Regions from separate parts of the Massilia sp. 2TAF26 genome, predicted to be linked through region 2. Evidence: predicted binding sites of a transcription regulator. Region 2 holds the regulator's gene; each other region holds the start of a gene.
What was found. The regulator FNR, encoded in region 2, switches genes on or off when oxygen is low (the NO sensors DNR and NnrR bind a similar motif). The targets are predictions, from matches to a motif close to TTGATNNNNATCAA.
Positions count from the first base shown of each region.

Region 1 (2,201 bases), on a different contig from region 2:
GGCGCAGCTCGGAAAATTCGCATTGGAGGATGAATTCCACCGCGGCGGCCTCGTCGCCCTGGATCCGGCTCAGCTTTTCGGCCTGCAGCGCGCGCTGCGGGGCCGCATTGGAGCCCGACCCCGAGGAGGCCGCCTGTTCCGGTTGCGCCCCCTGTCCAGCCGGCTTGTCGCCGGGCTTGTTGTCGCCCGGCCGCTTGAATAGGAACTCGAACATGATGAAATCGCACTTCCAAAATCGCCATCATAACAAAACCCTGATGGCCTCGCGCCACCGGACTGGCGCGTGCGGTCCGCCGCCCGGCCAGGCTTCAGTGCAGCAGCGACAGCATGGCGTGGCGCCGCCCGAATTCCGGCCCCGGCCCGTCGTGTCCATGCCCGTGCGGCTCGTACAGGGGATGGCGGGCTTCCACCGCCTCCGGCCGTCCGCGTCCGCGTCCGTGCCTGACCTCCCCGCGACGCTCGCGGGCGACGGCGTCGTGGGCCAGCATCTGGTTGGCGATCGCGAACCAGGCCTCGCCGCGCACCAGGCTGCGCGCCAGCGGGAACAGTTCGTGTTCCTCGCGCTCGAGGCGGCAGCGCAGGGCCGCGATGCAGCGCTCGACGGCTTCGCAAAAGCCGCCGCGGTCGACACCGCGCGCGCCGGCGTCGACGCAGCCTTCGGCCGCCGCCAGCGAGTCGATGGCGGCCTGGCTGAGCTGTTCGAGGTCGAGCAGCAGGCCGTCGGCGGCCTCGGTGGCGCGGCGCAGGGCCGGCACCAGGAACTTGTCCAGCTTGCGCCAGTGGCAATCGTCCACCACCTGGCGCAGCCCGGCGCACAACCGGGCCGTCTGGGAGGGTATGAGGATGCCGTCATCGTCCGGCAGGGAATGCAGCTCGCGCGCAAGCGACTGCAGCGCCGAGCGAACGGTGGTCTGCTCCACGGACAAGGCAACGAGGGTGTAAGTTGACGTCAGCATTCGGTCTCCGCTCAGTTTTTCGCCGACACAAAGCTCAGCCTGACCGGCAAGGTCGAGCAGGAAGCTTCGATGGGAGGCGTATGTTTTGAACAGGCCTGCAGGAAGGGGGGTCCCCGTATCGTTGTTCATCGGCCTGAAAGAGCACCTAGTGTACGGACGGGTTTTGGAGGCGGGTTTGATCTGGCTCAAACGGCACCCGCCTCTGAACAGCACGGCAGGAAGACTTCAGGCAGCGATACTCTCGGGCAAGAAAAATATCGCGCGCAGCTGCGCCGCCACCTCGTCGGGATCGCTGCGCCCCACCTCGACCGCCGGACAGCCATGCCAGCGTGCGCAGCGCGCCACCGCGGCAGCCAGGTCGCGCAGCAGGCGCTCGCTCGGCCGCACGCCGGGCTCCAGCGCCACCGATTTCAGTTCGAACACGCCGGCCGCGCGGTGCGCCTTGGCGTCGATGCGCCCGATGAGCTGGCCGCGGCGCAGCACCGGCAGCGTGAAATAGCCGTACTGCCGCTTCTCCGCCGGGGTGTAGCACTCGAGACGGTAGTCGAAGCCGAACAGTTCCAGCGCGCGGCGGCGGTCCCAGACGATGGGGTCGAAGGGCGACAGCAAGGTGGTCACGGTCGGATTCAGGCGCCCCGCCGCAGCCTCCTCCAGCAGCGCCGCATGGTCGGGATGCACGAACACCGGATCCTTCCAGCCATCGACGCGGGCGCGCAGCAGCAGGCCCTCGTCCGCCAGCGCCTGCGGCGCCACGTGCGGCGCGCGGGTGCGGTGGTAATCCGGGACCCAGGCCGCCCTGGCCAGCCCCAGCGCCTTCACCGCGCGCAGCACGAATTCGCGCCTGACTTCTTCGATGGCGGGCGCGCGGCTGTCGTCCCAGCCGGGCAGCACGCGCTCGGCCAGGTCGTAGACGCGATGGAAATTCTGGCGCCGCGCCACCATCACCTTGCCGGCTGTGAACAGGGCTTCCAGCGATCGCTTCTCGGGCTTCCACTCCCACCAGCCGCCGCTCTTGCCGTCCGTGCGCTCGAAGTCGGCCGCCCGCGTCGCGCCATTGAGGCGGATGTGCTCGAGTACCCTGTCGACCTGCTCGGCATGCCCCTTCATCCAGGACGCGCCGGACTTCCAGCCCATCGAATGCGGGTCGAGCATCCGGTGGCGGTACAGGCCATAATCCTCGATCGGAACGAAGCAGGCTTCGTGGGCCCAGTATTCGAACAGTTTGCCTTCGGCCAGCAAGGTTTC
Region 1 is NZ_JBFRFV010000041.1:12,921-15,121, reverse strand. It holds gene AB4Z32_RS25525 (DUF349 domain-containing protein) at 1-214, opposite strand, end outside; gene AB4Z32_RS25520 (hemerythrin domain-containing protein) at 309-956, opposite strand; gene AB4Z32_RS25515 (winged helix-turn-helix domain-containing protein) at 1,182-2,201, opposite strand, start outside.
Region 1: AB4Z32_RS25520 (hemerythrin domain-containing protein) is a predicted target of FNR. The motif match lies at 1,132-1,145, and genes of this name have one in related genera.

Region 2 (2,201 bases):
GACCTGGTCCAGGGCTTTACGCGCAGCCTCGTTGTCCTTCGGGCAGGTGATGATGAACGAGTCCATTCCGTGTCGCGACGCCAGCTCGCCCAAGGCCTTGATGGCGTCTTTGCTGTGACCTCTGTTCCGGTACGCTTCATCCACGTATCCCCCGGCGTTGCCGATCTCTCCCACCGCTTCCGGCGCGCCCGGTGCAAAGTGATACTGGCCGACAAGAGCTCCGTCGTCGTCGACGAGATTGAAGACATAGAGTGGAAGCTTGCGTATCGGATCGAATCGAAACCCATCCAGATCGAGCCGGGTTCGGCCTTCGCGCAAGCTGCCAATGTCCTCAAGAAGCCCATGGCGGGATGGCGCGCCCGAGAGTTCTTCAACTAAGTTACTTGTCGTCATGTCGACCTCCGTTTTGTGCTTGGCCTACGTCAGACGACCAGCATGTACCCACTGGATCTTATTGTCGAGGGGAGTGCCTGAAATACAACTGCCTGGCCCTGGGCCCGCAAGGCGAACAAATGGTCGTGCAAGTCGTCGACGGCAACGTCGTCGCGCCGGAAGCCGCACCGGCCGATCAAAAGCCGGAAGCAATCCAACAGGCTAGTTGATCACGCCATCGGACTGCACTGCTCGGTCCCGGCCGCCATCGCCTTCAGCCGCGCCGGTTCGAGCAGGGTCACTTCGCGCTTGTCGACCTGCAGCAGGCCAAGCTTCTTGAAGCGCGACAGCAGGCGGCTGATGCTCTCGATGGTCAGCCCCAGGTAGTTGCCGATGTCCTCGCGCGACATGCGCAGCTGGAAGCTGTTGGCCGCATAGCCGCGCGCGGCGTAGCGGGCCGACAGGTTCACCAGGAAGACGGCGAAGCGCTGCTCGGCGCGCATATTGCCGAGCAGGAGCATGACGTTCTGCTCGCGCGTGATTTCCTGGCTCATGATGCGGTGGAAGTGGCGCAGCAGGGCAGGCACCTGGCCAAACAGGTCTTCCAGGTTGGTGAAGGGGATCTCGCAGACTTCGCTGTCTTCCAGCGCGACGGCGTCGCAGTGGTGGCGGTCGGCGCTGATCGCATCCATGCCCAGCAGTTCGCCGGCCATCTGGAAACCGGTGATCTGCGCCTCGCCGGCCGCATTCACCTGGTAGGTCTTGAAGTGGCCGAAGCGCACCGCGTAGAGGTTGCGGAAGGGCTCGCCCATCTTGTACAGGGCTTCGTCGCGCTCGAGACGGCGGCGGCGGCCGATGATCTTGTCGAGGCGGTCGATGTCCGCGTCTTCCAGGCCCATCGGCAGGCACAGCTGGTGCATGCTGCAGGCCGAGCAGCTGGCCTTGAGCGCGGGAACGTTCAGCGGCTTGTCGTCGCTCTGGAAAGAGATGGCCTGGATCATCGGATAAAGGATGCGAATGGATGTCAATACCCCGGATTATACGGCCCCATGCCGAGCTTGCGTTCGCAAAGCCGGGGCTGCCTCGACGCCTGATCATACTCCGTGGCATTTTGAACGCGGCCAGGCATCGCTACTGCGCCAATCGTGCGCGGCTCAGCACGTGCTAGATTCTACACACGACAATAGCGGAGGGGACTCATGTTCGGATTGGCGGCATTGGACCTGGCGCGCCTGCAGTTCGCGTTCACGATGTCGTTCCACATCCTGTTTCCGGCCATCACCATCGGCCTGGCCAGCTACCTGGCCGTGCTCGAGCTGTGCTGGCTGAAGACCAGGCGCCAGGTCTTCGTCGATCTCTATCACTTCTGGCTGAAGATCTTCGCCGTCAACTTCGGCATGGGCGTGGTCTCCGGCATCGTGATGGCCTACCAGTTCGGTACCAACTGGAGCTATTTTTCCGAATATGCCGGCGCCATCACCGGGCCGCTGCTGGCCTACGAGGTGCTCACCGCCTTCTTCCTGGAGGCCGGCTTCCTCGGCGTGATGCTGTTCGGCTGGACCCGGGTCGGGCCCGGGCTGCACTTCCTCGCCACCTGCATGGTCGCGCTCGGCACCTTGATTTCCGCCACCTGGATCCTCGGCTCGAACAGCTGGATGCAGACGCCGCAGGGCTACGACATCGTCAACGGCCGCATGGTGCCGGTCGACTGGTTCAAGATCGTCTTCAATCCCTCCTTCCCCTACCGGCTGGTGCACATGTCGATCGCGGCCTTCCTGTCGACCGCGCTGTTCGTCGGCAGCTCGGCGGCCTGGCATCTGCTCAAGGGA
Region 2 is NZ_JBFRFV010000002.1:109,986-112,186, forward strand. It holds gene AB4Z32_RS02600 (GNAT family N-acetyltransferase) at 1-393, opposite strand, end outside; gene fnr (fumarate/nitrate reduction transcriptional regulator Fnr) at 603-1,373, opposite strand; gene AB4Z32_RS02610 (cytochrome ubiquinol oxidase subunit I) at 1,572-2,201, shown strand, end outside.

Region 3 (2,201 bases), on a different contig from region 2:
CCGTACAGGGCCAGGAAGTCCGGATGCTGCTCGTTGAACGCGCGCGCCATCCCGAGGCCGGACTGGTACAGCGCCCTGGCCGCGGCCGGATCGGCATCAAGCTTGGTGCCGTCCGAGCCGTCGTACATGTGGTTGTGCTCGGAGACCATCAGCATGTCCAGGCCATGCTCGCGGGCGTAGGGAAAGGCGGTATCCGGACCGAAGGGCGCGGTCTGCGGGTCCTGGGCACCCTTGCAGTTATCGAGGGCGGCGCCGCCGTCGCTGTGGCTGGTCTGGCTGTGCAGGTTGCCGTAATAGACCGTGAACGGCAGCGCACCCGCCGCCGGCGCCGCCTGCAGCACCTTGCGCCGGCCCGGCATGGGAGAAAAAGCCGGCAGCGCGGGCGCCGGCGGGTTGCCGACGGCGATGTCCCAGGACTGCTCGACCGCTTCATCCCCGGCCGTCGCGTGCAGGCGCACCCGGTACACGCCGGGCGCAGGCAGTCCCTTCGCCAATTTACCCTGCCAACGCACCGGCACGTCGACCGGCCGCCCGGTCAGGTTCGCCTGCCCCTGCCAGCGCGCCACTTCGCGGCCGTTCGGCGCCATCAACTCGAGGCGCCAGTGCACGCTGCGGCGGCCCTGCAGGCCAGGGTAATCGAAGGACAGGCGGAAGGTGCGTGATTCGGCGCCGCGGGCCTCGCCGCGATAGGGCGCGTCCAGGGTCGCCTCGAATTCCTGGTGCTCGTGCGGCGCCGGTGCAATGCGCTGCGCCGGAGCGGCAGCGGCCGCAAGGTGGAAGAAGCTGGCCGCTGCGAAGACGAGGCAGCGGGACCAGGCCAGGGAAGGGATAAGGGATGAGGTTATCATGATGCAATTTTTGCAATTGCATCACTCCTTCACCTTGATCCTCGGATCATAACGATATAAAATTGTTATTAACTAATTGACAAAAATAAAGTCAGCTGGAATATCTGGTTTGCAATGCTTTCACGTCATTGCCGCGAAAACGGGAATGAGGGCTCAACAGCCAACAGGCCGTACTTGGTTCTTCGACTGATCTACCAGCTTGTTCTTCGCAATCCACGGCATCATCGGGCGCAGCTTGTTGCCCACCCGTTCGATCCGCGCTCGGCCACGTAGCCCAGGCGGTCGAAGTCGATGTTGGCGCCGCCGGCGACCGCCACCAGGGTCTGGTCCCGGACCGGCGCGCCAGCCAGCGCGGCACGTTCCACATAGGCCTGCAGCCCGGCCACCGCCAGGGCGCCCGCCGGCTCGAGCACGCTGCGCGTCTCCTGGAACACCTCCTTGATGGCCGCGCAGACCTCGTCGGTACCGACCAGGACGATCTCGTCCACGACCTGCCTGGCGATGCGGAAAGTCTCTTCGCCGACGAGCCGGACGGCGGTCCCGTCGGAGAACAGTCCGACTTCCGGCAGCGCGATGCGCTCGCCCGCCGCCAGGCTGCGCGCCATCGCATCGGAATCGACGGTCTGCACGCCGACGATCCTGATGTCCGGCCGGCAGGCCTTGACGTAGGCGCCGATGCCGGCGACCAGCCCGCCGCCGCCGATGGCGACGAAGATCGCATGGATCGGGTCCCGGTGCTGGTGCAGGATTTCCATGCCGACTGTCCCCTGGCCGGCGATCACATCCGGATCATCGAAAGGATGGACGAAGACGAGCCCCTGCTCTTTTTCAAGCGCGGCCGCGTGGTCGTGGGCATCGGTATAGGAGGTCCCGTGCAGGACGATGTCGACGCAGGGACCGCCGCGCCTTGCCACCGCATCGATCTTGATCCTCGGCGTGGTGGTCGGCATCACGATCAGCGCCCGGCAACCCAGCCGGGCCGCCGCCAGCGCCACACCCTGGGCATGATTGCCGGCGGATGCGCAGATCACGCCGCGCCGGCGCTGCGCCGGCGACAGCCTGGCCATCTTGTTGTAGGCCCCGCGCAGCTTGAAGCTGAAGACGCTCTGCATGTCTTCGCGCTTGAGGCAGATACGGTTGCCCAGGCGCTGGGAGAGCGAGGGCAGCATGTCCAGCGGCGTCACGCCCGCGACCTCATACACTTGCGCGCCCAGGATGCGCTTCAGGTAGCCGGCCGTCATCGGCCGCTTTCGTAGGTCCGGTCTTTCGACAGCATGACTTCGTGGTGTCCGCGGCCAGCCGGAATCATGGGGAAGCAGTTCTCGGCCTGTTCGACCACCACGTCGAGCAGGA
Region 3 is NZ_JBFRFV010000029.1:27,304-29,504, reverse strand. It holds gene AB4Z32_RS22815 (CehA/McbA family metallohydrolase) at 1-848, opposite strand, end outside; partial or broken gene ilvA (threonine ammonia-lyase, biosynthetic) at 1,094-2,089, opposite strand; gene ilvB (biosynthetic-type acetolactate synthase large subunit) at 2,086-2,201, opposite strand, start outside.
Region 3: AB4Z32_RS22815 (CehA/McbA family metallohydrolase) is a predicted target of FNR. The motif match lies at 925-938, and genes of this name have one in related genera.

Region 4 (2,201 bases), on a different contig from region 2:
ACAATCCTAGCACGCTCTACGCCGGTATTCGGGAAGCGAAAAAGGCCAGCCCGAAAGCTGGCCTGCCACATTGATTCTCCGCCCCTACTTCAGCGGCCAGAACCACACATCTTTGCTCGTCCAGTAGCAATCGATCCCGCAGGCCAGCGCCCCGGCCCCGCCGAGTAGCGGCGAAACGATGTCGATATGGCCGCCTTCGTAGATGCCCCCTTCGCCAATCGCCGGACCGCCGCTGAACTTCTCGGGAGCGCCCAGCATGGTCGGCCTGGACAGGATCATGGACAACCTGGCCTGCCCGGGCTCGATCATCTTCCCCTTGTGTGGCCCGATCTTAACCTGAAGTCGGCCGCCGGGAATGTGGACGCCAGAGCGCAGCAAAGCGAGACTGAGCCGAATCGAGCAGGTATTTGCATAGAAGGTAATCGCTCGCATGGCTAGAGCGCTTTCACGCTGACCTGCCATAACCCGAGTGGCGAATATATCGCTTGCACTCGTCCGCAAGAAATTGGCTCAGTAGGCAACCGATGGCTTTCCGGAGCTCGTCAATAGTCCGTTTGGCCGCTTTTCTGAGCAGGGTTTTGAGCTTGGCAAAGACCTGTTCGTTCATCTTGAAACCACTACTGTCAGCGCCCCTGCTCGGCGCTGACATCCAACCACACCCGGCCTTGGCGCTACAACATGATCGCGGGCTATCCTATTCGCATCGGCCCAGGGCCTTCAAATCCAAGCCAAGACTCACACTGCCGAAGCTGCACAAATTTATTGGCTCAAAAGAACCATGCTGACACCCGCTGCTGTTAGGTTCTGTGGAGCGGCCAAAAATGGTGAATGCGAAATGATCCAAACGAATAATATTTTACAGTTTTGATATACATCAAATTTTCTGCGCTGAGACTATTTAATCTATCACATATCTTATCTTCTGGGTTTTACGTGACAAAAAGAAATATTTAGTTTTTTCAATAAAAGTTGAGGATTTTATTTTTTAAGTGTGTAGCATTTCTCATAATTCGGCGAAAATTGCGAGAATTGGTGACTCTAAATTCGGTAAGTATCATTGAAAATTCCATCTACATTTATATGTGGAAGTCTTGGGGTGATACCATAAGGTGCTGATCATGATTCCATTCAGACTGTCGTTTTTTGGTGCCCTACGATCAGCATCTTTTAACATCATTGCTTTTTTTATTTTTCTATTACCCCATATACCTTCCAACGCACTGCCAGCATTTGCACGACAAACAGGACAAAATTGTGTAGCGTGCCATGCAGGCGGCCAGTTTCCCGAACTTACACCGTACGGTCGGCTATTCAAGTTGACTGGGTATACTATTGGCCGGCACGAGATTCCGGTGTCGGTGATGGGTGTAGCCAGCTTAAGCAAGAGTAGCAACCCGACCGCAGATGCTGCGTTCGCAAAAGATGCGGTGGCAATCTTTCAAACCGGTAGCGTGTTTTTTGCGGGGAAAGTAACGGAAAACGTTGGACTTTTTTCCCAGGTAACGCTTAACAACTACGACAGCCAAGATCCGAATACTGGTCACTGGAAGTACAAGGTCACTTCGGATAACTTCGATTTGCGCTATGCCGACCGCTACATCGACCAGAATAGGGATCTAATCTTCGGATTGTCACTGAACAACAATCCCACCGTGGCTGACCCGTGGAATACGGCACCAGCGTGGATACAATACGTGCCCACGAAATTTGGAGTGACGGGGCCTGATGCCGCGCCAATCGTCGCCCAGCTCGGGGCACAGACTGCTGGAATCAGCGCATATGCTTTTTGGAACCAGAATGTGTATGCGGAGCTCGCGGCATACCAAACAGCAAACGGGATCTGGTCGTTCCTGAGTCAGGGAATATCGAACATCGACCAAGTCAAGCTACGCGGCACCAGTCCCTATTTGCGCCTCGCCTATAGTCGCGACTGGGGACCTCATAGCACAATGGTAGGGGCGTTCGCATTTAATGCGAACGTGTACCCAGATAACTTAAACCCGTCCGGCCCCACCATTTCTTATCGCGACCGGGGAATTGATGCCCAATATCAATATCTCCTTGATCCCCACACGATCACGGCCCAGCTCAGTTACGTCAACGAATCGATCGGCAATGGCGACGTCACAGGCATCGCAACAAATTCGCACAATCGCCTCAAACAGCTTCGCTTGAAAGGAAGCTATGTGTACCGCGCGAAG
Region 4 is NZ_JBFRFV010000037.1:29,207-31,407, reverse strand. It holds gene AB4Z32_RS24810 (hypothetical protein) at 85-279, opposite strand; gene AB4Z32_RS24805 (cytochrome C) at 1,119-2,201, shown strand, end outside.
Region 4: AB4Z32_RS24805 (cytochrome C) is a predicted target of FNR. The motif match lies at 865-878, and genes of this name have one in related genera.